One region of the Providencia manganoxydans genome, then DNA from elsewhere that is predicted to be linked to it. Evidence: predicted binding sites of a transcription regulator. Region 1 holds the regulator's gene; each other region holds the start of a gene.
The links. The regulator PurR, encoded in region 1, represses purine synthesis genes. The targets are predictions, from matches to a motif close to CANGCAAACGTTTGCNTG.

Region 1 (7,498 bases):
CTACACAAGTGCTCATATGCTCTCCAACTTGAGATGAAGGTTTTTGAGATAGAATTTTAACTTGCTGAAAGTGTAGGGCTGCGAAGAAATAGCTTCGCAAAGACAGGGTTTGGTAATAAATATTATTGACCCTGAGTATACTCGTCATACTTCAAGTCGCAGGACCTTTTATTAGGTACGGTGACTACGTTCATAGGCGTCGGTTACATACTTTAGTACGCACCTAACAGCTGATTCATTAATCGCCTCGCTGTGACTAGAATTATTTAGAGTACAGTATTAACTCAAAAATCACTTCGGACTAAGTACTCTCCGAGTATAGAAGTGATAATTTTATTTAACAATGGCGAAAAATGTCACTTTTGATAGAAAAGTAAAATTTAGAGTAAATACGCGCAATTAGAGTTTCTAATAATGTCTGGAAGGTCAAATAAAGAGTGTCAATTTTTGATTTTTTATCAAAATCAGCCACTAAAATACAGTGGCTGATCAGAAAAGTAGTTATTGCGGCTGATATTCAGAGCTTTTTTGTGATGATTTAGAGTGATCTTTTGTATGTTGTAGAAAATAACCGATAACCATCGGAATTATTGTCACCGCCATCACCCCTGTGGTGGCTAAGAGTGGGTCGAAAGGTAACGCTGAAACCAAGAGGCTGGCTAAAAAACATAACCCAAGTTGTAAAGAATTTTGCAAAGCAGCAGCTTTACCGCTAGCTTGTGGATAGGCATTCAATGCTTTGGATACCGCTATTGGGTAAGAGGCTCCGTTCATGGTTGCCATAAAGCAGAATGGTATTAGTATCATGGTCAGTGTTGGTTCAGCATACATAGATATTAAAAATAAGATAATCATACTGACTGCATAACCTACTAATAGTAATGGAAATAATACTTCAGCTCGTAGTTTGATTAAAATAAAACGACAACCATACCCACCGACAATAAACGCTAATGTTTGTGGAATATAGCTTAATCCAATATCTGCTGGGTTGAAGCCCATATTACGTAAAATAAACGGTGATCCTGTTAGCCAAGCAAAAAATCCTGCACTACAAGATGCATAAATTAAAACGTTCCCACTAAAAATACGTGAGCTCAGTAAAGTGAAAAAGGAAATAGATTTACTTTCTGTCGCGTCAGTAGTCATCGCTTTGGGGGTGACGTTTTTTAATAACAGTGTTGGAAGTAATAATAAAATACCCACAGCCATTAAAACGATAAAAATAATTTCCCAGTCATAATGTTCCAATACCCATGCACCTAATAATGGCGCCAATGCCGGTGATAATGCAACGAGCGGCATAATAGATGCAAATACCTTTTGGGTACTCGCCGCATCATAACGGTCAATAACCAATGCTTGCCAAAGAACAGCGGCACTACAAACGCCAACAGCTTGCAAGAAACGTAGGATCAGTAACTGTGTCGCATCGGTTACCCAAAGAATACCTAAGCAGCTGAGAATAAACAGTAATAAGCCAGCAATTAAAATAGGCTTGCGTCCAAGTTTGTCTGACAAAGGTCCCCATAGCAGTTGTGCGAAGGCAAAACCAGCAAGAAAGATACTTAAGGAGGCGCTAATTGCCCCTTCAGTGGTATTTAATGCCGTTTGCATAGAGCCAAATGCAGGGAGGTACATATCGATGGCTAGAAACCCTAACATGCTCAGTCCAGCAAGGTAGAGCATAAAACCTGGGGAGTTTTTCGTCACAGTATTTGTCATAGCGATTTACTTTCTAGAGTTTACAAAATTGTTAATATGTACGCTATTGTATAGGCTATATTTTTACATTGTGAAACGGTAATATTTGGATCCTGCTATCAAAATTTTTGAAAGGTATCGTTATGTGGTCAGCGCATGCGTTAGAAGTGATTGATGCGGTTGCAAGAACCGGGAGTTTTAGTGGCGCAGCAGAGGAATTACATCGTGTCCCTTCCGCAATTAGCTATACCGTTAAGCAAGTGGAGGAATGGCTTGCTGTACCAATATTTGAACGCCGTCATCGCGATGTCGTCTTGACGGAAGCTGGGGAGATATTTATCAAGCAAGGGCGCTCAGTCATCAAAAAAATGACACAAACGCGTCATCAATGCCAACAGGCAGCTAATGGTTGGAGAGGGCAGTTTAGTATTGCTGTTGATTGTATTGTGAAACCTCAACGGACACAGCAACTGATATTAGATTTCTATCGTCATTTTCCGGATATCGAATTATATATTCACCCTGAAGTTTTTAATGGTGTATGGGATGCATTGGCTGATGGTCGAGTGGATGTAGCAATTGGGGCAACCAGAGCTTCACCCATCGGAGAACGTTACAGTTTTCGTGATATGGGCTTTATGTCATGGTGGTGTGTTGCAGCGCCAAATCACCCATTGGCAAAAATTGAAGGGAAACTAACAGATGATCAAATGCGTGATTACCCGAGTTTATGCCTTGAAGATACTTCAAGAAATCTTCCTAAAAGAGATACATGGGCATTAGATAACCAACGGCGCCTTGTGGTACCTTATTGGGAAGATGGTATGGTGTGTTTAGTTAATGAGCTGTGTGTCGGCATGGTTCCGGAACATCGCGCAGCGCCGTATTGTACGCAGGGTAAGTTAGTCCCATTAGAGTTATCACAGCCTTTTCCACCAAGCCCTTGCTGCTTAACTTGGGTTGAAAAAAATACATCACCAGCGTTGAGTTGGTTACTTGAATATCTTGGAGACAGTCAAACTCTCAACGCTGAGTGGTTAGCACCTTAACGGTTAACGGCGATAATCAATAAATGGTCCATCAGCAACAGAACGGCGCTCGACTAAACGTGGGTGCACTTCAATGGTTTGTGCGTCTTCACGCTTATTCACGATACGGTCGAGTAGCATAGTAAAGGCCATTTGGCCTAGACGTTCTTTGGGCTGGTGGATAGTGGTGAGTGCAGGGGTAAAATAGCGTGCATTACGCACATTATCATAGCCAATGATAGAAATATCTTGTGGAACACGCAGCCCCATCTCATCGGCAGCGCAAATGGCTCCCATAGCCATAATATCACCACCACAAAAGACCGCTGTTGGTTTTTGTTTGTTACTTAAGATTTGCATCATTGCTTTATAGCCGGACTCAGGTTCAAAGTCTCCCTGTACAATCCACTCATCACGTAAAGTGACTTTGGCTTCTTCCATTGCTTTTCGGAAGCCGGTGAGGCGACCAATCCCCGTGTTCCGCTCAAGTGAGCCTGGGATCACCCCAATATCACGATGCCCACGATCAATTAAGTAACGACCCGCCAAGTAACCACCATGAAATGAATTATCAATAATGCTATCAGTAAAATCACCTCGCGACGTCCCCCAATCCATAACGACCATAGGGATATTACGGTAATCTTCTAACATGCTAATGAGCTTTTCTGGGTACTCAGAGCACATCACCAGAAGGCCATCAACACGTTTTTGAGCAAGCATTTGTAAGTAAGCTTGCTGTTTACCTAAGTTATTATGTGAGTTACAAAGAATGAGTGTGTAACCTTTTTCATAACAACTGTTTTCGACAGATTCAATAACTTCTGCGAAATAAGGGGCTTCGCTCGATGTGGCAAGTAAGCCAATCGACTTAGTATGGTTAACTTTTAAACTACGAGCAACAGCACTTGGCGAATAGTTGAGTTCTTTTATCGCAGCCCAAACAGCAGCCTTAGTATCATCGGCTACGAAGCGCGTTTTATTAATTACATGGGATACAGTTGTGGTGGAGACATTAGCACGCTTCGCCACATCTTTAATCGTTGCCATGGGAAAAAAAAACTCCTGACCAATAATCGGTCTTGTTATGAATACTTATTAAAAATTACCAGCATATTGAGGCATAGTTACTTAACTGGCAATAATTTAGCGATTTGTTATGGATTTTGTCTGATCTAGCGCAAAAACAAAAGAAATAATTGATGTTATAACCTGTGATATAGACACTGGTTTTTATAAATCGTCATGTCATACTTATTTAACCTTATACAGTATAGGGTCAAATGGCTGGTTAACTGTTCTTGATAATGAGAGGAACTCATGGATACAGATTTTAAATTCGGATTATTAGCAGCAATTGGTTCTTTGGCAGTGATCATCACATTTGCAATACATATTTTTTAATTTTGCCTTTAAATAGCAAAGGTAAGATCACAAAGGGCGAGCACTGCTCGCCCTAAATGTTGCCAAAAATCAGTTAAGCAAGATTTTCTTCAACAAATTTCCAGTTTACGAGTGACCAGAAGTTTTCTAAATATTTTGGACGTGCATTACGGTAGTCAATATAGTAAGCGTGCTCCCAAATATCGACTGTCAGGATAGGCTTATCATCACCAGAGATTGGTGTTGCAGCATTAGATGTATTAACAATTGCTAAGCTACCATCTGCTTTTTTCACTAACCAAGTCCAACCGGCACCAAAGTTTTTGATTGCTGCATCGGTAAATTGTTGTTTGAAGTCAGCGAATGAACCAAATGCTTTATTTATTGCATCAGCAACTTTACCTGTAGGTTCGCCGCCTGCATTTGGTGCTAAACAGTGCCAATAGAAAGTGTGGTTCCACACTTGTGCAGCATTGTTAAAAATGCCAGCATCAGAAGTTTTAATGATTTCTTCTAGGGATTTACCTTCGAAAGCGGTACCTTTTACTAAGTTGTTGAGGTTAACAACATAAGTATTGTGATGTTTGCCATAGTGGTACTCTAACGTCTCTTCAGAGATATAAGGTTCTAGTGCATTTTTTGCATAAGGTAGAGCGGGTAGTTCAAATGACATTGCGTACTCCTTGTTTGCGTTTTAAACAACACGTATGGGTGTGATGCTCAAAGTTGAGCGAGTAATTGTCTTTTTAATCATGTACATACTAAAATATAGCGCACTGTATGTATCATTTTATCGTCATTAGCGCATTATACCACAATAAAAATATGGTCATGTGCATCATTGTACTATATTAACAAATTCAGCATATAAATACATCGTAAAATCATATAGATAATAAAGCCTAAAATCACAAAATGCGTTTGCTAGAATAAAGCTAATTTGATTTAACTATCTTTAAAAGACTGATAGAGAAAAAATCCCTTTTTCTATTTGAGGGTGTTATAGTAATGCCCCTGTAAAACTGGCATATTGTATGAAACAATGTGTAGTAATATTTTCGGTCAAATATTCTCGCTTAGTAACAGTTGCATCATCTGCATTTGCGATTGTTTACTGACTGCAAAACCAGCACCCAAGCTTTAAGGAAGTAAAAAAATGACGACAATTGAAAGAATCGAACGCCAAATCAAAGAAAATCCAATTCTGCTGTACATGAAAGGCTCTCCTAAGCTTCCTAGCTGTGGTTTTTCTGCTCAGGCAGTTCAAGCTCTATCTGCTTGTGGTGAACGTTTCGCTTATGTCGATATTCTGCAAAATCCTGATATCCGTGCAGAACTACCAAAATATGCTAATTGGCCAACGTTCCCACAATTGTGGGTTGATGGTGAGTTAGTAGGGGGTTGTGACATTATCATGGAAATGTATCAGCGTGGTGAATTACAAGCACTGATTAAAGAAACAGCTGATAAGTATCGCTCAGCTGATGAGGCAAGTGCAGAGTAATTTCCCTGTAGAGATAGTCTAAATAATTCTAAGAAACCGTATTAGTCCCTGATTGGCTAATACGGTTTTTTGCTATGAGACGTTGAATCAACTAGTCTTGTTCGGCTAATGGCCACCCACCTAACTTTTTCCATTTATTGACTAATTCACAGAAAAGTAGGGCTGTACGGTTAGTATCATAGAGCGCACCATGTGCTTGCTTACCATCAAAGGGGATCCCTGCGGTAACACACGCTTTTGCTAAGATAGTCTGACCAAAGACTAGACCGCTTAGTGCAGCTGTATCAAAAGTTGCAAATGGATGAAAAGGATTGCGTTTTAGGCCCGCACGTTCAGCTGCATTCATGACAAAACTATGATCGAACGTTGCATTATGCGCGACGATTATGGCACGGTTACAATCAGTGGCTTTCATACCTTTTCGTACCATTTTAAAAATAGCATGGAGCGCATCATATTCACTGACAGCGCCACGTAGGGGATTTGTGGGATCAATTCCTGTAAATGCTAAGGCTGTTGGCTCTAAGTTTGCCCCTTCAAATGGTTCGACATGAAAATGGAGTGTTTCATCGGGTGATAGCCAACCCTCTTTATCCATTTTTAAGGTGATGGCGGCTATCTCGAGTAGGCCATCTGTTTTAGCGTTAAATCCACCAGTTTCAACATCAATAACAACAGGATAATAGCCCCTGAAGCGACTCACCAGTGCATTTGGATTATTTTTATCAGACATTAGACATTCATATTAGAGTTTCTAGTTGTTGGTTATTATGCCAAACCCAGTAAAATTTTGCATATACCCGTCATAGTTCAAATTGAAGCACTTTTTCATTAAGGTTCAGTGACTACTGTTACTGGCTGTCTTGCTGCACCTCGAATTATTAATAGTATTAAGCTAAGCAGTAATATTTACTGCTTAACTTAAATAACTCGAATTAATTAGTTGCCAAGACCTTTGCTAGCACTTTTATTTTCAATTAATTCAATTTTATAGCCATCAGGATCTTCAACAAAAGCAATAATGGTATTACCACCTTTTACCGGGCCTGCTTCACGTGTGACATTACCTCCTGCATGACGGATATCTTCACAGGTTTGAGCGACATTATCGACGCCAAGGGCAATGTGGCCATAAGCCGTACCTAATTCGTAGCTATCAACTCCCCAATTATAGGTGAGCTCAATGACAGCACCTTCACTTTCATCACTGTAACCAACGAATGCTAATGAATATTTATATTCAGGATTCTCGCTCGTACGCAGTAATCGCATACCTAATACTTTGGTATAAAAATCAATCGAACGCTGCATGTCTGTCACACGTAACATGGTATGTAATAAGCGCATATTAAGACTCCCTAAAAAGTAACTGAGTGAAACTGAATCGTTTTAACGATTAATATAACGTATCTGTGCTCTTGAGCACAACGAAATGGGTTTATACTTGAGGTAATTCAAGTTGCAGTATTATTGTCGAACAAGCTCATATTGCGTCACTTGTACACATTGGTGTCATCTAACTGTACTTCGAATTATTTAATTTTTATTAGTAAATGATAGATATAATCGTATTTATGGAGTATATCATTATTTAATGTTTATCGTTAGGTGGTATTTACATGGCGGAGCAACTTGAGTTTTTTGAAATCCAGAGCCCTTGTCGCGGAATTTGTCAAACTAACGAACAAGGCTATTGTCGAGGTTGCTATCGCTCTCGTGAAGAGCGTTTTGGTTGGTTAAAATTTACAGATCCCCAGAAGCGTAATATTTTACGTTTATGTCGCCAGCGTTATATGCGTTCGCTTGCGATAAAAAAAACACAAGAGGATCCACCTACAGCACAACAAGAGCTGTTTTGACCGGTTCGCCTACCTAGCCT
Region 2 (7,498 bases), 940 kb from region 1:
CCACAATCGTCATTATTGCTAGACCGCCTCCCATTGCTAATGCGGAATAGACAGCTTGTAACGGAATAATTTCGTTTTCTTTACGTGAACTAATAAACCGCATCGCAGCGAGATGACAAACTGTAAACGTACCACTATGCAATATTTGCACCACGATCAGCACAGGAAGTGAAGTAAAAGCCCCCATTAAGCTCCACCGAATAATGCCACATACAGCGGACAACAATAGCAAGTTGCGAGCACTCCAACGACGGAATAGCTTATGACTTAACATAAAGACCACCACTTCAGCCACCACCCCAAGTGACCACAAATTACCAATGACTGAATCTGAATACCCCGCTTCTTTCCAAAATAATGAAGCAAAGCCATAGTACGCAGCATGTGCGCCCTGCAATAAGGTGACACAAACGAGAAATCGAATAATATTTTTATCTGCAATAAGCTGTTTGAAGGTAATTTTAGACTCACCTACCGTTTTAAATACCCCCGCAGGCATAACCATTGGTTTAAGCATCGCGCCTAGTAACAACGCCAAACAGCTAATAATTAATCCAATCATGATGGACTGATGGCCATAAACGCTTGCATAATGGCCCATTAATGAAGAGCCGATAATAAATGCGATTGAACCCCAAACTCGAATTTTGCCATAATCAAATGGAAATTGTTTTTGCCACGTCCCTGCTAATGAATCACCAAGGGGAACCATCGGTGAAAAAAACAAATTAAACCCAATCATGACAAAAAATAACCATGCCCAATGCGATCCAAAAGCAAACCCAATCGCAAATATCAGAGAAAGTGCAGCCAGTATTCGCAACGCAGTAATGAGTTTTGAGGGATCTTTTACCATCGGTGTGATAAACATTGAACCAAGAAAACGTGCAGCTAGCCCTATTCCCAATAGCAATCCGATCATTTCAGCATCAATACCTTCCCCTTGTAGCCAAATTGACCAAAACGGCAAGAAAATACTGTAAGCTAAAAAATAGGTAAAATAGTCAATCGCAAGCCAATGCGTTGATGGGATTACCATTATTCCTCCTTGTTTTTCAATACAAAAAACCCGCCAGAAGCGGGTTTAAGTAAATTTAACACTAGCTTAAATTATGCGTAAACTGGGTACTTAGCGCAGATGTTTAATACTTTTTGCTTGATACGCTCAATGGTCGCTTCATCATTAAGATTATCTAACACATCACACATCCAGCCCGCTAATTCACGTGCGTCTGCTTCAGTGAAGCCACGACGAGTGATGGCGGGTGTCCCAACGCGAATACCAGAGGTAACAAATGGGCTTTTAGGATCGTTAGGAACGCTGTTTTTGTTAACAGTGATATTAGCACGGCCTAACGCAGCATCTGCATCTTTACCTGTGATATTTTTATCAACCAAATCAACTAGGAACAAGTGGTTCTCTGTACCACCAGATACCACTTTATAACCGCGTTGCTGGAAAATTTCTACCATTGCTTTCGCATTTTTAGCAACTTGCTGTTGATAAACTTTAAACTCAGGCTCCATTGCTTCTTTCAGTGCAACCGCTTTACCTGCAATAACATGCATTAGCGGACCACCTTGAGAACCTGGAAATACTGCTGAGTTTAGTTTTTTATACAGTTCTTCATCGCCACCTTTTGCAAGGATCAAACCACCACGCGGACCCGCTAATGTTTTGTGTGTAGTCGTTGTTACGATATGTGCATGTGGAACTGGGTTCGGATAAACACCCGCAGCAATGAGCCCTGCAACGTGAGCCATATCAACGAACAAGTAAGCATTGATGCTATCTGCGATTTCACGCATTTTTGCCCAATCAACCACACCTGAGTAAGCAGAAAAACCACCGATAATCATTTTAGGTTTGTGTTTTAACGCTTGTTCTTTGATATCGTCGTAGTCGATTTTGCCACTTTCATCAATACCGTAAGGTACGATGTTATACAGTTTACCTGAGAAGTTAACCGGAGAGCCGTGAGTTAAGTGACCACCATGGGCAAGGTTCATACCTAAAACCGTGTCACCTGGTTGTAATAATGCCATATAAACGGCAGCGTTAGCTTGTGAACCTGAATGTGGCTGCACGTTAGCATAATCCGCACCAAACAGCTCTTTTGCACGGTCAATCGCTAATTGCTCAACAACATCCACATATTCACAGCCGCCGTAATAACGTTTCCCCGGATAGCCTTCTGCATATTTATTTGTTAGCTGAGATCCTTGAGCTTGCATCACTCGTGGACTGGTGTAGTTTTCTGAAGCTATTAATTCAATATGTTCTTCTTGACGTACAACTTCCTGCTCCATTGCTTCCCAAAGTTGTGGGTCATAATCTGCAATATTCATTTCACGCTTTAACATCCGCTTCTCCTGCCTCAGCTATTCAATAAGTTGGTAATAAAACTAACGCAATAGCACACAGTGTAAACTCTTTTTGTTCGAGGTGATAGCCCTAAACAAAAAATATACGCAAACGTTTGCATATATTTTATTGACACTAAATCAACATAAGTTGCATCAAAATAAAATCATACAAATTCATATTGTAAAGATATTAAACGCTATTTTTTTATCGTCACATCAATAAACACTCTATTTTTAGGCCTTTTTTTAATAGACCTATTTACATTGTGAGTTAAAAGTTATAAGTTGCATTTAAAATACATGTTATAAATTTCATCTGCTAGTGAAGAATTTTCAAGGGAGTCTGCCATGCTAGACCAACAAACTATCGCTATCGTCAAATCTACTATTCCTGCCATTGCGGCAACAGGCCCTAAGCTGACCGCACACTTCTACGACAGAATGTTTAAACAGCATCCTGAACTCAAAGATATTTTTAACATGACTCATCAAAACAATGGTTCACAACGTGAAGCGTTGTTTAATGCGGTTTGTGCATACGCAACCTATATTGAAACCCCTGAAGCACTAATTTCAGCGGTTGAAAAAATTGCTCAAAAACATGCAAGTTTAAATATCAAACCTGAACACTACCCAATTGTCGGTGAAAACTTGCTGGCTGCAATTGATGAGTTACTGGATCTGGGTCAGGAAGTCTTGGATGCTTGGGGCAAAGCGTATGGCGTGCTAGCTGATATTTTTATTCATCGCGAAGCAGATATTTATCGCCAAAATGCGGAGAAAAAAGGTGGATGGGAAGGACTGCGTGAATTTCGTATTGCAGTAAAACAAACACAGAGCGATGTGATCACCAGTTTTGAGTTTGTTCCTGTCGATGGACAACCTGTTGCAGACTATCGTCCAGGCCAATATATTACCATTTACATCAATGATGATAGCTTAGCTAACCAAGAGATCCGTCAATACTCACTCACCACCGCTCCTAATGGTCAAAGTTATCGTATCGCGGTTAAACGCGAACAAAATGGAGTTGTCTCTAATTATATTCACCATGAACTCAATGAAGGAGATATTGTTCATCTAGCCCCACCTTGTGGTGATTTTTTCATTGATGTTGATAATCAAACTCCTGTTACCCTGATTTCAGCAGGTGTTGGCTTAACGCCGATGTTAAGCATGCTTAATCAATTAACTCACGAAGGCCATGACGCACAAATTAATTGGCTACATGCAGCAGAAAATGGTGCGGTACACGCATTCCATCAGGAAGTGAATAAGCATTTATCCCATCATAAAAATAGCCAGTCTGCGATATGGTTTAACCATCCTCGCCCTGAAGATAAGCAAGGCTTTGATTATCAATTCAGTGGATTGATGGATTTATCAGCAGTAAAAGAATGGTTAATGATCCCAAATATGCAATTCTATTTCTGTGGGCCAGTGGGTTTTATGCAATATATTGGTAAGCAATTGATTGATATGGGTGTTTCAGCAGATAACATTCATTATGAATGCTTTGGCCCTCATAAAGCCCTGCCATTGAATTAATAGGCAATTTTGCGGTAATGGTTTTGCATGTAAACATAGTTTTAATCAATCCCATTCTTGTGTTTACACCATTACCGCTTTTTCCCTTCTGAGAAATAGTAAATAGCTTGTTTTAAATAAAGAATTGGCTAACGCTACTCCGTCAAATTTGACGAAAAAGATCCTCTAAATAATTCGTGCTACAGCTAGGCGGCAAGTGAAAGAGACCCTAGGAGCATACATCAGTATGTGACTAGGGCGAATGAGCGTAGCCAACAACGCTATATCGCGATGTATAACGCGGTAAATCCTCTAAATAATTCGTGCTACAGCTAGGCGGCATGTGAAAGAGACCCTAGGAGCATACATTAGTATGTGACTAGGGCGAGTGAGCGTAGCCAACAACGCTGTAGTGCGAAGTATGACGAGGATTAGATGGCTTCCTCGTCCTGCTCACCTGTCCTAATTCTAATCACACGGGCGACATCATACACAAAGATCTTCCCATCGCCGATTTTGCCGGTTTGTGCTGTTTGCATAATAGTTTCAACACAGCTTTCAACGATATCATCAGGCACGACAATTTCAATTTTGACTTTTGGTAGGAAGTCGACCATATACTCTGCACCACGATAGAGTTCTGTGTGACCTTTTTGGCGACCAAAACCTTTGACTTCGGTTACGGTCATACCCGTAATCCCGACTTCCGCCAGCGCTTCTCGAACGTCATCAAGTTTGAATGGTTTGATAATTGCATCAATTTTTTTCATAAATAATTCCTGCTATGACCAGTTTTTACGGCCAAAACCCGATGTGATCGGATAACGACGATCTTTTCCGAAATTACGCACCGTAATACGTGGTCCAACTGGCGCTTGACGGCGTTTATATTCGTTAATATCGACAAGACGCACAACGCGATGAACGATTGCTTCATCGAAGCCTTGTTCAATGAGTTGAGCAACTGAGTAATCTTTTTCTACGTATGCTTCTAACAGTGCGTCCAAAATATCATAGGGTGGTAAGCTGTCTTGATCGAGCTGCCCTGGTGCTAATTCTGCTGAAGGCGGCCTATCAATCACACGCTGCGGGATAGCGGGCGAGACAGTATTACGATATTTGGCTAATTCAAACACCAATGTTTTTGGCACATCTTTTAAAACATCAAAACCACCGGCCATATCGCCATATAAAGTGGAATAGCCAACGGCAGATTCACTCTTATTACTGGTGGTTAATACTAAACGGCGGCGTTTATTTGACATCGCCATTAGGATAACAGCACGGCAACGCGCCTGTAAATTCTCTTCTGTGGTATCGACTTGTGTACCTTCAAACATCGGTTGTAACTGTGCCATAAAGGCATCAAACATTGGTTCAATCGAAACAATATCAAATTCAACACCAAGTAACTCAGCCTGCTCTTTGGCATCATGAATACTCATTTCTGAGGTATAGCGGAATGGCATCATAACAGCTTGTACGCGCTCTTTACCTATCGCATCAACGGCTATCGCAACGGTTAGACCTGAGTCTATCCCTCCCGATAGGCCTAAAATTGCGCCATTAAAGCCATTTTTATTGATATAATCACGAGTTGCCATCACCAAACCTTGATAAACCTGTGCAACTAGTGAAAGTGCTGGAGCGGGGTTATCCATTGGTATAATGTCTAAATCATTAAACTGGCAATTCACCACCTGTTCATTGAAATCTAATAACTGATGGGTCATTTCACCATTACTGGCGAATACTTTAGAACCCCCATCAAAAATCAGTTCATCTTGCCCACCAACTTGGTTCAAATAGATAATTGGCAATTGTGTGCGCTGACAGTGAGCCACTAACAATTCACTACGAATATGCTCTTTATTTCGATCATAAGGTGAGGCATTGATGGTGAGTAAAATTTCAGCACCAGCCTGTTTCACCGCATCAACAGGCGCATCAAACCAGATATCTTCACAAATCAATAAACCAATACGATAACCTTTAAAATCAACAACACAGGTTTTATCGCCAGCACTAAAATAGCGTAATTCATCAAAAACACCGTAATTTGGCAGTTCTTGTTTGAAGTAACGCGTGAGTAATTCACCTTGGTAGAAAAAAGACAACGTATTGTACATTTTGCCACCTTCAGACCATGGGTGACCAACAACAATGGCGGTTTCACTGCTTGCCTTCTGTAAGCGCTCTAATTGCACTAAACAACGCTGCGTTAAGTCAGGGCGAAACAATAGATCCTCTGGCGGATACCCTGTCAGTGATAGCTCTGAGAACATCACAATGTCAGCAATATTTTTTTGTTGTTCAACAACTTGCAACATACGTTCGCAGTTGCCTTCAATATCACCAACTAACCAATTTAATTGAGCTAGTGAAATATTAAGCTTACGGCTCATAAGGTCTTTCTTCTCCCGAGCAGGTGTATTAATACTTTAATTTATTTATAACCAGAACATTAACGACTGAGCGACTTAATACAATAGTTATTATTCTTTAAAATCATTAGCTTCTAAATCATGGCGTGCTAATAATTTATAAAATTCGGTTCTATTTCGCCCCGCCATACGTGCCGCTTGCGTCACGTTACCTTTGGTCATTTGCAGCAACTTACGTAGATAATTGAGCTCAAACTGGCTACGTGCCTCAACAAATGTTGGTAATGCGGTATTTTCACCCTGCAAAGCTTGGCTAACGAGAGTTTCACTGATCACAGGCGTAGTCGTCAATGCAACACATTGTTCAATCACGTTAACTAATTGGCGTACGTTACCCGGCCAACTTGCTGACATCAGGCATTTCATTGCCTCTGTTGAAAAACTGCGTACAAATGGTTTATGTCGTGATGCAGATTCACGCAGTAAATGATTAGCTAATATCGGAATATCTTCAGCTCTCTCATTCAGTGCAGGAATGCGTAAATTGACTACATTAAGACGGTAATAGAGGTCTTCACGGAATTCGTTTTTCTCCATCGCCTTCGGTAAGTTACGGTGTGTCGCTGAAATAATACGTACATCGATATCGAGGTCACGGTTACTACCGAGAGGTCGAACCTTACGCTCTTGTAGTACTCGCAACAGCTTAACCTGTAGAGGCATTGGCATATCACCGATTTCATCAAGAAATAGTGTGCCACCATTCGCCGCAAAGAATAAACCTTCTCGGCTACTCACTGCGCCTGTAAATGCACCTTTAGCGTGACCAAATAGTTCTGATTCCAAGAGTTGCTCAGGTAATGCACCACAGTTGATCGCGATAAAAGGTTTACGTGCTCGTGGGCTGGCCTTATGGATAGCCTGCGCTAACACCTCTTTACCCGTACCACTTTGCCCATTAATCAGTACGCTAACATCAGACTGTGCCACCATATGTGCTTGTTCTAGCAGCCTAATCATCAATGGACTACGTGTGACAATACCTTCGCTCCACTCCTCATCACTAATCGGCGTGGAAGAGAGAGCAAGAGCCTCATCAATAGCCTTATATAGCGCATCTTTATCAACAGGTTTAGTTAAAAAGCTAAAAACCCCCCGCTGAGTGGCGGCAACAGCATCAGGGATGGAGCCATGGGCGGTTAAAATAATAACAGGCAAAT
Region 3 (7,498 bases), 2.1 Mb from region 1:
AGGATTTGCGCTGCTGGCTAACGTTGCCAAGGCAGATAAACTGGATGACATCAAGCAAGCCGGTGTTATTCGTGTCGCAGTGTTTGATAGCAATCCACCATTTGGGTTTATTGACCCACAAAGCAAAAAACTCACGGGCTACGATGTTGATATCGCGCAAGCAATCGCTGATAACCTTGGCGTCAAATTAGAACTGCGTCCAACCAATCCCGCTAACCGTATTCCACTGCTAACTTCAGGTAAAGTAGACTTAATTGGCGCTAATTTCACCATTACTGATGAACGCGCGAAACAAGTGGATTTTTCTATCCCTGACTTTGCGACAGGGCAGAAGTTTATCGCTCGTAAAGGCGTGTTAAAAACCCCTGATGATATTGCGCCACTGCGTATCGGTGCCGATAAAGGGACTGTTCAAGAAGTGACGCTGCGTGAACGTTATCCTGATACTAAAGTGATTTCTTATGATGATACTCCACAGGCGTTCGCTGCTCTGCGTAATGGTAATGTGCAAGCAATCACTCAAGATGATGCAAAACTGGTTGGTTTATTAGGTAATTTACCTGAAAAAGTAAAAGCGGATTTTGAAATTTCACCATTCAGTATTACACGCGAATATCAAGCGCTGGCAGCCTCTAAAGGTGAACAGCGTCTAGTTGAAAACGTCAATGAAGCGTTATTGAAACTCGAAAAAGAGGGTCAAGCAGAAGTGATTTATAACCGCTGGTTTGGCCCAGATACAAAAGCTGCTCAACCACGCGGTGATTTTAAATTCGCGCCGCTCGATCAGCAAAAGTAATTTGTAGTTCTTAATCAGTGACAACAACCCCGCTATCAATAGCGGGGTTGTTGGTTATCAAAGGCAGCATCTATGTTTGAAAAATTTATTAGCGGTGAATTTCTGTCGCAGCATTTTTTGGCTCCCGAGTATTTAACATGGTTTGGCTATGGGCTATTGCTGACGATTTGGATCTCGGTTTGTACCATTGTGGCTGCAACGCTATTAGGTTTTTTGGTTGCCTCGGCGAGGGATAGCCAAATAGCGCCATTGCGTTGGATAGTGAATATTTATATTTCGATTTTCCGTAATACACCGTTGTTAGTTCAACTGTTTTTTTGGGCCTTCGCATCACGTGATATTTTGTCACCTGACGTGATGGATTGGTTAAATACTCCCCATGAGGCCACTTTTTTAGGGATCACTTTGAGTTGGCCATCATATGAGTTTTTAGCCGGTTTTGTTGGGCTTACGTTATATACCATTCCTTTTATCGCGGAGGAAATTCGTTCAGGTATTCGTGGTGTACGACAAGGCCAAAAGTACGCTGCTTTTGCATTGGGTTTAACGGGATGGCAGTCAATGAGGTACGTTGTGTTACCACAAGCGGTAAAGATTGCGATGCCACCTTTGTTAGGGCAATACATGAATGTGGTAAAAAACTCTTCATTAACGATGGCAATTGGCGTTGCAGAACTCTCTTATGTATCACGTCAAGTCGATAGCCAAACACTCAAAACTTTTACTGCGTTTGGTATCGCGACAGTGTTGTACATTGCCATTATTGCGGTAATGGAAGCGTGGGGGCAGTGGCGAGCACAACGTAATTTAGCGGTGAGGGTATAAAATGGATTTTTCTGTAATAGAGCAAAATTGGCAGTATCTGTTATTTGGTACTTTTCCTGATGGACCAATTGAAGGCGCTTTGTTGACTCTAATCATCAGCCTGATTGCAGGTATTGCATCGATTATACTTGGTACGCTGGGCGGTGTTGCTTTGGCGATGCTACGTGGTTTTTGGATGAACCTATTTGCTGCATTTTTAGGTTTTTTCCGTGCAATACCCGTCATTATGTTGATTTTTTGGACCTATTTCTTACTGCCAATTGTCTTTAACGCTGATATTCCAGGTATTACGTCGGTGATTTGTGCATTAGCTCTGATTACTTCAGCTTATCTCGCACATGCGGTAAAAGCCGGTATTTTAGCGATTGGTCAAGGGCAGTGGCAGGCCGGTTTATCGTTAGGTTTTAGTCGCTGGCAGGTATTATGGCAAATTATTTTGCCTCAAGCGCTACGTATGATGGTGCCATCATTTATTAATCAATGGGTAGCCCTGATCAAAGATACTTCTTTGGCTTACGTGGTAGGGGTTGCTGAATTGTCATTCTTAGCTAACCAAGTCAATAATCGTGAAATGGTGTATCCGATGGAAGTATTTTTATTTGTTGGGTTTATCTATTTCATAATGTGTTTGACGCTAGAAATTGTTGCAAACCTTGTCGCAAAACGAATAAGTCGTCAAAATCAATCCACTGCACCATCCATAAAGCGTTCTTTGCTATTTTGGCGTCGACAAAAATTATTGGCCTTATCTTAATTGGTCATTAATGGCGGCTTTGAATGGTCGCCATTAAAATTTCTTTTTTTTCTGCATGTTCTGATTCGCCTTGCTGTATCAGTGAGTTAGCGCATTCCTATCGGTTATATTTACGCAAACGTTTTCTTTTTTGCATTTTAACGGTAACACTCTTGTTTTGTTTGTTGTAGGATAGGGCGAAAAAAACTTTTTTTGGGCGCAATATTTCATGAGTAATCAATCTTCTGGCTCTGTGCAGCAGCAGGGTCTGTTTCAGCGTGTTTTTAAATTACAAGAACACGGTACAACGGCAAGAACAGAAGTCGTTGCGGGTTTTACCACATTTCTCACGATGGTTTACATTGTCTTTGTTAACCCACAAATTCTCTCAGTCGCAGGTATGGATATCAAAGCGGTATTCGTGACTACATGCTTAATTGCGGCGATTGGTAGTATTCTAATGGGATTATTGGCAAATCTACCTATCGCTGTTGCGCCTGCAATGGGGCTTAACGCCTTTTTTGCCTTTGTGGTTGTTGGCGCAATGGGATATTCGTGGCAAGTCGCTATGGGGGCTGTGTTCTGGGGTGCGGTAGGCTTGTTTATTTTAACCTTATTTCGCATTCGTTATTGGATCATTGCGAACATTCCATTAAGTCTACGAGTGGGTATCACTAGTGGGATTGGCTTATTTATTGCCATGATGGGCTTAAAAAACTCAGGTATCATCGTTGCGAATCCAGATACTCTAGTTTCTATTGGTAATTTTACTCAACATAATGTCTGGTTGGGGGCGCTTGGCTTCTTCATTATTGCCATCCTAGCTGCGCGTAATATCCATGCCGCAGTATTAGTGTCGATTGTGGTCACGACATTGATCGGCCTTGCACTAGGGGATGTACAGTTTAATGGTATTTTCTCTCTACCACCAAGTATTACAACGGTAGTGGGTCAAGTTGATATTATGGGGTCGTTAGATCTGGCACTATCAGGGGTTATTTTTGCCTTTATGTTAGTTAACTTATTTGACTCTTCAGGCACCATGATCGGCGTGACAGATAAAGCAGGAATTACTGATGCACGCGGTACTTTCCCACGCATGAAACAAGCCTTGTATGTGGATAGCTTAAGTTCAGTAGCGGGTTCTGCGATGGGCACTTCATCAGTGACCGCTTACATTGAAAGCTCCTCGGGTGTTTCTGTTGGTGGCCGTACTGGTTTAACCGCACTGGTTGTCGGTGTGTTGTTCTTATTGACCATGTTTATCTCTCCACTGGCAGGTATGGTACCTGCGTATGCAACCGCGGGTGCACTGATTTACGTCGGTGTCTTGATGACATCCAGTTTGACCCGTGTTAAGTGGGATGATTTAACTGAATCAGTACCTGCATTTATTACTGCGGTGATGATGCCATTCAGTTTTTCAATTACTGAAGGTATCGCATTAGGCTTTATTGCTTATTGTGCGATGAAAATTGGTACTGGCCGCTGGCGTGACCTAGGTCTGTGTGTGATTTTAGTTTCCATTTTATTTATTTTAAAAATGGTTCTGGTTGACGCTTAATTATCTCTTCTTACCACGCCTTTCGTGATAAACGGTTCTCGTTATGAGAGCCGTTTTGCTATAATGAACAAAAGCAAAATGCAAAAAAATATTCTAATTGCTGCGCAAGAGCTTCCACTGCTAGCGGGATCCTGCTAGATTCCGCAACAGAAACTGACTTTATCAAGGTATCAGACCATGAATTCACCCAAAAAAACGGCGAGCAACTCTGCTGGCAAAACTAAGAAAAAGTACCGCAAGTCTAAAGAAGAGCTGAATGCGGAAGGGCGTGAGCGTAAACGCGAGAAAAAACATCGCGGTAACAAAGCCGGAGCGCGTTACCAAGAAAAATCAGCTAATGGTCAGTCAGCTAGCCAAAATCAAGTTAATGACCCGCGTCTTGGCAGTAAAAAACCAGTTCCTTTGATTGCTGAAGAAAAAGTGGCAGTGCCGCGTCCAGCGAAGGTGAAAGAGCCTGTAGAAAAAGTGAAGTTATCACCAGAGCAAGAACTGGAAATGCTAGAACAAGATGATCGTTTAGACAGCTTGTTAGCACGTTTAGAAGATGGCGAAACGGTGACAGCGAAAGAGCAAGAGTACATTGATACCTGTTTAGATCGTATTGATGAGTTGATGTCTATTTTAGGTATTGAATTAACGGATGATGAAGAAGAGGAAGATGAAGAAAAACTCGATGACATCATGCGTATTTTAAAAAGTAAGTAATCTGCTTTTTCTTCCTCCTCTGGCAACTCTGCTGGGGGAGTTTTGATGGAATTTCGTTCAATTGATAGCATGTTTGGTGCTACGTCAACTCTCTGTGATGAATCTCGCGTTATACTCTGTGATATGATGAATATAATTTCGCCAATGTATTCATCATACTTAAAACTGCATCTCAAATTATTAGGGTATAAAAATTTATAAAGTGCGATCCGCCAAGTGGGAATTGTCGCTATCGAGGAATGTTAATGTCAGAGCAAAATATCGTTTGGGATCTTTCTCTTATCCAGAAATATAACTATTCAGGGCCGCGTTATACCTCATATCCAACGGCGCTTGAATTTAACCAAAACTATGATGAAAGTGCATTTGTTGCGGCAACACAACGTTACCCTGATAACCCGCTATCGCTCTACGTTCATATCCCTTTTTGTCATAAATTATGTTATTTCTGTGGCTGTAATAAGTTGGTGACCCGGCAAAAACATAAGGCTGATGAATATCTACAAGTGATTGAAAAAGAAATCAGCCAACGTGCGGCGCTGCTTGAAAATCGTACAGTGACTCAGATGCATTGGGGGGGCGGTACGCCAACCTATTTAGATAAAACCCAAGTCAGTCATTTAGTCTCTTTATTGAAGACACATTTTCATTTTTCTGATGATGTGGAAATGTCGATTGAAATCGACCCACGTGAAATCGAGCTCGATATGATTGACCACTTACGCAGCGAAGGATTTAATCGCTTAAGTATGGGGGTACAAGATTTTAATAAACAAGTTCAGGTTTTAGTCAATCGAGAACAGGATGAAGAGTTTATTTTTGCTCTGATTAACCGAGCAAAAGAGATTGGTTTCACCTCAACCAGCATTGACCTTATTTATGGTTTGCCAAAACAAACACCAGAAAGTTTTGCATTTACCTTAAAAAAAGTGATTGAGCTTTCGCCAGATCGCCTAAGCGTATTTAACTATGCGCATTTGCCTAACTTGTTTGCTGCGCAGCGTAAAATCAAAGATGAAGATCTGCCTAATGCGCAGCAGAAGCTAGATATCTTGCAAGAAACCATAGCGACGTTGACAACAGAGGGCTATCAATTTATTGGTATGGATCACTTTGCTAAGCCACAAGATGAGTTAGCTGTTGCTCAACGTGAAGGCATTCTCCATCGTAATTTCCAAGGTTATACCACCCAAGGCAATTGTGATCTATTAGGCCTCGGAGTTTCTGCGATTAGCATGCTAGGGGATAACTATGCGCAAAATCAGAAAGATTTAAAAACGTATTATGCGCAAGTCGAAGAGCAAGGACATGCTTTATGGCGTGGCTTAGTGCTGACTGATGATGATTGTTTACGTCGTGATGTGATTAAAACGTTGATCTGTAATTTTCAACTCGATTTTGCACAAATCGAAGCGTTATATCCAATCGATTTTAAAGCCTATTTCTCAGAAGATTTGCAATTATTACAACCAATGGCAGAGGATGGATTAGTTGAAATGACAGAGACTGGCATTAAAGTCACTCCACAAGGACGTTTACTGATCCGCAATATTTGTATGTGTTTCGATGTTTATCTGCGTAATCAAATGCGTCAGCGCCAATTCTCTCGGGTCATTTAATTGACTGAGGCTCCAGAGTATTTTGGAGCCTCCAAACGATCAGCGATCGATTTTCTCTAACAACTGATAGCTAGCCGTTATACGCTTAGGAATAGGTATCCATTTGTTGGATAGCATTACGATGGCTGTTCTTTCTTCAGGTATAAATACTGCGTAAGTGGCAAAGCCATTGGTTGATCCAGTTTTATTGTAATAGGCGCGTATTTCAGGTGCCATTACGGGTTTGATCAATTCAACTTTTTGCGGTTTTAACGCCATCTCATCACGATTGCCTTGCAGTAATTGTGAAAGTGAGACCGGCCATGGATAGCTTTCCCACATCATATTTTGTACAAATGAGTCTGTCAGATAAACCCCTGTATGAGTGTCTTCAATCGCTTCTTGCCAAGGTTTTGATACCTTAGTGGTTTGCATATTGATCTCCAAAAAGCGGATCAAGTCTTTAGCATTGGACTTCAAACCATAGGCTTCCGCATCCAGAATTTCAGGGGTAACCCGTACCGGCTGATCCTGCTTGTTATAACCCTGTGCATAATACTGCTCTTGGCTTTTTGGCACATTGACATAAGTATGCTTCAAACCCAGTGATGGTAGCAGCATTTTTTCCATCGCTTGAGAGAATGGCATATTGAGTTGTTTTGCTGTGATGATCCCAAGTAGGCCAACACCAAGGTTTGAATAAGAGCGGTATTCACCGATTGCTTTCTCAGGTAGCCACTTTTGATAATAAGCTATTAATTGCTCATGGGTTATTACGCCATTGGGGACAAATAATGATAATCCTGATGTATGTGTTGCTAGATTCATTATAGTTACGCGATCAAACGCGCTGTTTTTTAATGCAGGTAAGTAATAGCTAACCCTTTGGTTGAAATCCAATTTTCCCTGTGTTTGCGCGTAAGCAGCAAGGGTGGCTGTAAAGGTTTTTGATAATGAACCAATTTCATAGAGGGTTTTATCACTGACGGCGACTTGAGTTTGTCTTGATTGCACGCCGTAATGGAAGATTTGTTGTTTGCCATCAACAGAAATAGCGACAGACATACCTGGGATCTGTTCTTGCTTCATTAGCGGTTTAATAATGTCATCAACTTGTTGTTGTGTCAGCGCGGAAGCAGAAAGGGATGTCAGTGCTAAACCTAAAGCGATAAAAAGCCGCCCCTGACGAAAAATAGTTTTCATAGAGTTATCCGTTAAAGTAAAAGTTTTAATTATTGCTAGTGAATTTCAGGTATGCTGCTATTTTAGTTTAATCT
Region 4 (7,498 bases), 1.1 Mb from region 1:
TTGCATTAGCGATGTTAGCGGCATGGTTTTCACCTGTGTTAAATAAACCGTTATCGCAACGTATTATTAATGTATTTGTTGGCACAGTAATGTGGTTTATTGCTATTCAATTAGCAAAACAAGGATTAGGGTATTAAGGATAATTGTAATTTCTTATTAATCTGAAACGAACTTTACATTGTATGTGCTAAGGTTTATGTAGGTTGCTAGTGAGTGATAATATCACGGCAACTTTCTTGTTATTATTTCTTAGGAGGTCCTGTGAAGTTAAAGTCTTTAGTTCTTGCCGCCATGATGGCGGGTATTGCGGTTCCAGCTATTGCACAAGCCAATCCACTTCCTGAAGGCCCACATATTACGACATCAGGTAATGCAGTTATTAAGGCATCACCTGATATGGCAACATTAAATATTAATGTTGAAGTTACTGAGAAAGATGCAGCAGCCGCTAAAACAGGTGTTGATAAGCGTGTTGCTGAGTATTTTGAGTTTTTAAAACAAAACGGCATTGAAAAGAAAGATATCAATGCTGCTAATGTGCGTACTCAGCCTAAATATGAGTATGACAAAGAATCACAAAAATCATCAATTGTGGGTTATACGGCGGTTCGCTCTGTTGAAGTTAAAGTCACTAAATTAGATCAGCTTAATACACTGCTGGATGGGGCTTTGAAAGCGGGACTAAATGAAATTAATTCGGTTCAGTTTGGTGTGAATAATCCACAACAGTATCGTGATGAAGCACGTGAAAAAGCAATTAAAAATGCGATTGAACAAGCTAACGCATTGGCCAAAGGTTTTAGTGTTCAGTTAGGGCCTGTATACAGTATCAATTATCGTGCTCCTGATGCGGTTCCATACCCAGCACCAGTGATGAACTATCGTGCTAAAGCTGTACTTGCTGCTGCTCCTGAACGTGATGTTAATGAAACTTATGAGCAGCAGAGTATTGATTTTAATGACCAAGTTGATGTGGTTTTTGAGTTAAAACGTTAAATCTCTTCTTGTTTCAACATTAGGCGCCCTGTTTTGAGTAGGGCGTCTGTCACTTTCTTCATCGTGCGGCTTTCTGGTGCAAAACGATGCCAGTAAAGCATACGACGTTGATATAGCCCCGGTGTTAAATCTACTAACTCACCATTTTTTAATTCATTCGCTATCTGCAAATGTGGGATCATACAACAGGTTGACCCTTGTTTGGCTAATTGCACAAATGCTTCTGATGAATTCACGATATGGCAAGGGACACTCCCCGGCGATAAACCAAAGTTTTGCTGCACAAAAGCTTGATGCATATCATCAAGATGGTCGAATGCGACAGCCGGCGCTTTAAGCAGCGATGAGCGCGTGACGCCATCAGGGAAATAAGTTGCGGCAAAGTCTGGTGACGCAACAAAAAGGTAATCCAAAGCCCCCAATTTGTCGACAAGGCACCCCGGTAGGGCTTGTGGTTGAATACTGATCGCACCAACTACTTCACCGCGTCTTAAACGCTCTTGGGTACGCGTTTCATCTTCCACTTGGATATTTAAGCGTATTGGGCTATTACGTAACACAGGGTTGAGGGCCGGTAACAGCCATGTTGCTAAGCTATCAGCGTTGACCGCAAGCGAAAGCAGTAGTGGCGTTGAACCACCATTTTCATCACCAAGCCATTGTTCTTCCAATAATTCTACTTGATGCAACAATGCTAGTAACTTTTGCCCTTGCTCAGTGGGATGCGGTGGCACTGTCCGGACAAGTAGCGGCTGGCCAAATAGGTTTTCTAATTGCTTGATCCGTTGTGAAACAGCTGACTGCGTAATACACAGTTTTTGAGCTGCGCGCTCAAATCCTCTTTCACGAATGACAGCATCCAGTGCTTGCAACGCGCGGTAATCAGGGCGCTTCATTGGGGATATTCTCCTTGTCGTTATTCTATGGGTTAATATGCCATAATTTATTGCAGAACACTTGAAATATTAATGACATTGTATAAATCACAGAATATAGCGAACAAAGCTGAACTTGTTGGGTGTACAGTATATACTACTAACACTAACTTCATTGATATTTTAAATAGCAAAAGGCATGGGCATGACTCAGGACGAATTAAAAAAAGCAGTAGGTTGGGCAGCATTAGATTACGTAAAACCTGGCACGATTGTTGGCGTAGGGACGGGTTCTACCGCTTCTCATTTTATTGATGCACTTGCGACAATGAAAGGTCAGATAGAAGGTGCAGTTTCGAGTTCAGAAGCGTCTACTGCAAAACTTAAGGCGTTAGGTATTCCTGTTTTAGATTGTAATGATGTTGATTCATTAGATGTTTATGTCGATGGTGCCGATGAAATTGATCATCACATGAATATGATCAAAGGCGGTGGCGCTGCGCTAACTCGTGAAAAAATTGTTGCTGCCATTTCTAAAACATTTGTTTGTATTGTCGATCAATCAAAGCAAGTTGATGTATTGGGTAAGTTCCCACTTCCTGTTGAAGTGATCCCAATGGCTCGCAGCTACGTGGCGCGTGAGTTAGTAAAATTGGGTGGAACACCTGAATATCGCCAAAATGTCGTTACCGATAATGGTAATGTGATTTTAGATGTTCATAATTTAAGCATTGTTGATCCTGTTGCCCTTGAAAATAAAATTAATGGTATTGCAGGTGTGGTCACTGTTGGCCTGTTTGCGAATCGCGGGGCAGATGTTGTATTGATGGGTACCTCTGAAGGGGTTAAAACCATTAAATAGCGTTTAAATGTACCTCAGATGAACATAAACCAGTGATTATTTTACTGGTTTATTTTTTTTATGAGTAGATAGATATTTTTAATATTGATTTTTCTGGTATTAACTATTAGTAAAAAAATTCACGATTTTTTATTTATCACTATTTTGGTGATATATCTCACACTAATGCTTATAACATAGGCAAAATCCTTATTTTGTGTTACCGCCCCTGATTTTCTTCCGTATAACTTCTTTTTCTTCGCGCTAGATAGTTAGGGCTAGGCAAACGATTGTATTGATACTGTGCCATTTTTTGCTATGTTGGTAGTCGGAGATTCATCTGTTACGAATTTTAAGCATGATAGGGTAGGGTAAATGGTCAAGGTATCTTTGGAAAAAGACAAAATTAAGTTTTTATTATTGGAAGGTGTTCATCACAGCGCGGTGGATAACCTAAAAGCAGCAGGTTATACCAATATTGAATATCACAAAAGTGCACTGTCGGATGAAGAATTAAAAGAAGCCATTAAAGATGCGCGTTTTGTCGGTATTCGCTCCCGTACTCATTTGACTGAAGAAGTTTTTGCTGCGGCTGAAAAATTGGTTGCGGTAGGTTGTTTCTGTATTGGGACTAACCAAGTCGATTTAGATGCTGCGGCTAAACGTGGGATCCCTGTATTTAATGCGCCTTTCTCGAATACTCGTTCCGTTGCAGAGATGGTACTTGGCCAATTACTATTATTACTGCGTCGTATCCCTGAAGCAAACATGAAAGCCCACCGCGGTATTTGGGAAAAACAAGCAAAAGGTTGTTTTGAAGCACGTGGTAAACGTTTAGGTATTGTAGGCTATGGTCATATCGGTACTCAGTTGGGGATCTTAGCTGAAGGTATTGGTATGGATGTTTACTTCTATGATATCGAAAACAAATTACCTTTGGGGAATGCAACACAAGTTCGTTCAATGGCTGAGCTATTAAATATGAGCGATGTGGTGAGCTTACATGTACCTGAAACACCAAGTACTAAAAACATGTTTGCTAAACCGCAATTTGAATTGATGAAGCCAGGGGCCATTTTTATCAATGCTTCACGCGGAACAGTGGTAGATATTCCTGCTTTAGCGGATGCATTAGAAAGCAAGCATTTATCAGGTGCTGCGGTAGATGTGTTCCCAACAGAGCCTGCCGGTAACAATGATCCGAATGACCCATTCGTCAGTGAATTAATTAAATTCGATAATGTGATATTGACTCCACATATCGGTGGTTCGACGGAAGAAGCTCAAGAAAATATCGGGTTAGAAGTTGCGAGCAAATTAGCCAAATACTCTGATAATGGTTCTACATTATCTGCGGTCAACTTCCCAGAGGTTTCTCTACCGGTACATACTGAAGATACTAACCGTCTATTGCATATTCATGAAAACCGTCCAGGCATAATGAATAGCATTAACCAAGTATTCACAGAGAACAACATTAACGTTGTTGGTCAGTATTTGCGCACTACAGGTAATGTGGGCTATGTAGTGATCGATATCATTACTCAGCAGCCTGACCAAGCTGATGATATTTTGGTGAAATTAAAAGAACTACCGGGCACTATTCGCGCTCGTTTATTGTTCTAATTAATCAATTGTTGTCTGCTTGTCATCTGATGGCACTGGTTACCAGTGCCATATTTTTTGAGGGGTGATAATTTCTGGCAGTGGAATATCCCAGTGTGCGGCAGGCAGTGACTTCACATATTGGCAGTCATGCGCTAACCCTATAGGATAAAAACCTTTGTGTTGCCAATTTGCCAATGTTCTATCATAAAATCCTCCCCCCATACCTAAGCGTTGGCCTTGTTCATCAAAAGCGACCAGAGGGATCATCATAATATCGAGCTGGTTTGGTGGAAGCACTTGAGTGACATCGAGTGGTGGTTCTTCAATATTAAAACGGTTTTTAACTAAGTTAGTTTCAGAGGTATAACGCAAAAATAATAGATTGTTTCGATTGAAAGGATGTAAAACAGGGAGATAAACGTTTTTATTTTGCTGCCATAGTGCGTTAATTAGCGGCAGTGTATCGATTTCACCATCAAAGGAGAGAAATAATGCAATATTGTTAGCTTGGCTGACTTTCGAGTGCAATAAAGCATGTTGCATGATCTTTTGTGCGGCAGTTTGCTGTTCAATAGCGTTCAGTTGTTGGCGTTTTTTTCGAGTAGACTGGCGAATTTGATAACGGGTAGCTGATAGTTGATCTTCCATGGTTTCATATACCTCAGAAATAATCGAATAAATTACCGCAAGTGTAACGTAATAATAGAAACAAAGGTAAAGACAACACGAAGGGAAAAATGGGGGTCTCCAAGATGCCGTTGTAGGCTGTAACCCTTGAACCCTTGGTTCAAGGTGAACGTAGTTTAGCTAACCTTTAGGCTTCCTGAGCGGATCAGGCGTGCTCACCAGCGCAATAACCACATTCTATTTTTTTGAAATATCGGCTCAGGGGACTCACCCACTGACGCGCATCTCAGAGAAATTCTGTTGAGTACTTGTTGCTACTCTATGGACTTCATTGTATGAAATTGGGATGAAAATGCAACCCCATTTTCATATATTTTTTTATACTAATGTATGATTTTTAAGCAAATTTAGCCAATAGGCAAAACCTGTCTCTCAGTAATTTTTACCTGATCGTGTAATGCTTGCTCGATCGTCTGTTGCAGCATTTTTATCTTCTCTTCCATATTATATGCATAATCACGCGTTTTTGTCTTTTCTTGTGTTAATTCGTGACATACGTTCAATGCAACAATAAAAATAAGCTGCTCTGTATTTGTTACACCGCTTCTATCTTTAAGATCTTGTAAGCGCTGTTCAAGCTCTTGAGCGGATGCAATTAATGCTTCTTTTTGTTCAATAGGGCAGTTGACTCTCATTGAGCGCCCAAATATTTGAATGTCAACCGGCTGTGCGGACATGATCCCTCCATACGAATAATACTCGCCGACAAATCTGTGTTCGGCGCCAAAAAAATATACTCGTCATACTTCGAGTTACGGGGCTTTGCGTTAAGGTATAGTGAGTACGTACGCTTAACTCGTTGGGTCATAGTGTTGATCTATGCTCCTTGCCTACCTGCAATTCGAATTATTTCGAGTATACACCCGTTATAACCCAAGTTGCAGTACTGATAGCAACCGTTCAAATTATTCAGAGTCTGGAAATTTCGCTAGATAAAGCGCTTGATTAATAATACAGATCACAAAAGCTTACTGGTATAGCGACTACCCTTGATGGTAGCATATCATGAATGATTAGCTAACATGACGAATTCAGATGTCTATACAAAAATCTTTACCAAACTATGAAACGTTGGACACTCTTCTCCAACAAAATTCCATTGCGCTTACAGCCGCAGAAATTCACGGACTGATTACCGGACTTATTTGTGGTGGAAGCCGTGACCAAGGTTGGCAGACATTAGTTCATGATCTGGCTAATGATGGACTGGCTTTTTCTCAAGTAATTGCTCAGCCATTACGTGATCTCTATGACACCACCTATGAAGCATTAGATGACAGTAATTTTACCTTTTCTATGTTATTTCCTAATGAGAATGCATCAGTGTTTGATCACGCTGATGCCTTAGCTGGATGGGTGAATCATTTTCTATTAGGGCTTGGGGTCGCTCAGCCTAAACTCGCAGAGAAAAAAGAAGTTAGTGAGGTGATTACTGATTTACGTAACATTGGCATGCTGGGTTACGATGAAGACGAAGATCAAGAAGAGCTTGAGCAGGCGCTAGAAGAAGTGGTTGAGTATGTCAGAGTGGCAGTACAGCTTTGCTATATCACTTTTACTGAAGGTAAAAAAGCACCAACGGATGTTGAAAACAACAAACCAACGCTCCATTAAATGCCATCAACGTAAGATCTATTGTATTCAAGATGTAGCCGATAATGCTACATCTTGTTTGATGGGAAGTATATTTGCTTATTTGAGCTAAATAGCGGTTTATTCAGTAAAATTAATACAGGTTAAGTGACGGCCGTTATATGCTTTAGCATTAGCTACAAGGGCATACTATTAATTCAACAATCTAAATAATAAGGCAGAAACGGTATGAATAAGCAGGAATTTATTTCTCGTCGTAACGCATTATTGGCTCAGATGGAGCCAGCAAGCGCCGCTATTATTTTCTCAGCACCTAGCGCACAACGCAATGCGGATAGTGAATACCCCTATCGTCAGCACAGTGATTTCCTGTATTTGACAGGGTTTAGTGAGCCAGAAGCCGTATTGTTACTAATCAAAAGCGATGAAAAACATAGTCATACCGTACTTTTTAACCGTATACGTGACCTTACTGCTGAAATTTGGTTTGGTCGTCGTTTAGGCCAAGAGGCTGCTCCAGAAAAACTGGGTATTAGTAAAGCATTGCCTTTTGACGAAATAGAAGAACAGTTATATCAATTATTGAATGGCCTTGATGTTATTTACCATGCTCAAGGTGAATTCGAGTATGCAGATAAATTAGTGTTTGATGCATTAGAGACCTTACGTAAAGGTAGCCGTCGTAATTTACGTGCACCGTCAACGATGATTGATTGGCGTCCACTCGTGCATGAAATGCGTTTGTTTAAATCTGAAGCAGAGATAGCCACGTTACGTAAAGCGGGTGAAATTTCAGCATTGGCGCACATTCGTGCCATGAAAACTTGTAAGCCAAACATGTTTGAATACCAGTTATGCGGTGAAGTAGAATATGAATTTACTCGCCATGGTGCACGTT

Region 2: the regulator PurR is predicted to act here: its motif matches at 2,470-2,487, upstream of glyA (serine hydroxymethyltransferase).
Region 3: the regulator PurR is predicted to act here: its motif matches at 2,487-2,504, upstream of JI723_RS01590 (NCS2 family permease).
Region 4: the regulator PurR is predicted to act here: its motif matches at 2,992-3,009, upstream of serA (phosphoglycerate dehydrogenase).

What each region holds. Positions count from the first base shown of each region.
Region 1 is NZ_CP067099.1:2,596,288-2,603,785, reverse strand. It holds gene cfa (cyclopropane fatty acyl phospholipid synthase) at 1-16, opposite strand, end outside; gene punC (purine nucleoside transporter PunC) at 502-1,725, opposite strand; gene punR (DNA-binding transcriptional activator PunR) at 1,848-2,753, shown strand; gene purR (HTH-type transcriptional repressor PurR) at 2,757-3,782, opposite strand; gene cydH (cytochrome bd-I oxidase subunit CydH) at 4,053-4,136, shown strand; gene sodB (superoxide dismutase [Fe]) at 4,210-4,788, opposite strand; gene JI723_RS11650 (Grx4 family monothiol glutaredoxin) at 5,272-5,619, shown strand; gene rnt (ribonuclease T) at 5,711-6,352, opposite strand; gene gloA (lactoylglutathione lyase) at 6,559-6,966, opposite strand; gene JI723_RS11635 (DUF1289 domain-containing protein) at 7,239-7,478, shown strand.
Region 2 is NZ_CP067099.1:1,652,685-1,660,182, reverse strand. It holds gene JI723_RS07295 (3-phenylpropionate MFS transporter) at 1-1,039, opposite strand, end outside; gene glyA (serine hydroxymethyltransferase) at 1,111-2,364, opposite strand; gene hmpA (NO-inducible flavohemoprotein) at 2,716-3,915, shown strand; gene glnB (nitrogen regulatory protein P-II) at 4,326-4,664, opposite strand; gene JI723_RS07275 (NAD+ synthase) at 4,677-6,299, opposite strand; gene glrR (two-component system response regulator GlrR) at 6,390-7,498, opposite strand, start outside.
Region 3 is NZ_CP067099.1:354,774-362,271, forward strand. It holds gene JI723_RS01575 (ABC transporter substrate-binding protein) at 1-796, shown strand, start outside; gene JI723_RS01580 (amino acid ABC transporter permease) at 869-1,621, shown strand; gene JI723_RS01585 (amino acid ABC transporter permease) at 1,623-2,375, shown strand; gene JI723_RS01590 (NCS2 family permease) at 2,584-3,918, shown strand; gene yihI (Der GTPase-activating protein YihI) at 4,096-4,623, shown strand; gene hemN (oxygen-independent coproporphyrinogen III oxidase) at 4,869-6,242, shown strand; gene ampC (class C beta-lactamase) at 6,282-7,415, opposite strand.
Region 4 is NZ_CP067099.1:1,498,208-1,505,705, forward strand. It holds gene argO (arginine exporter ArgO) at 1-137, shown strand, start outside; gene JI723_RS06475 (oxidative stress defense protein) at 262-996, shown strand; gene JI723_RS06480 (LysR family transcriptional regulator ArgP) at 993-1,892, opposite strand; gene rpiA (ribose-5-phosphate isomerase RpiA) at 2,077-2,733, shown strand; gene serA (phosphoglycerate dehydrogenase) at 3,088-4,338, shown strand; gene JI723_RS06495 (5-formyltetrahydrofolate cyclo-ligase) at 4,378-4,968, opposite strand; RNA gene ssrS (6S RNA) at 5,061-5,243, opposite strand; gene zapA (cell division protein ZapA) at 5,355-5,684, opposite strand; gene JI723_RS06510 (YecA/YgfB family protein) at 6,043-6,621, shown strand; gene pepP (Xaa-Pro aminopeptidase) at 6,829-7,498, shown strand, end outside.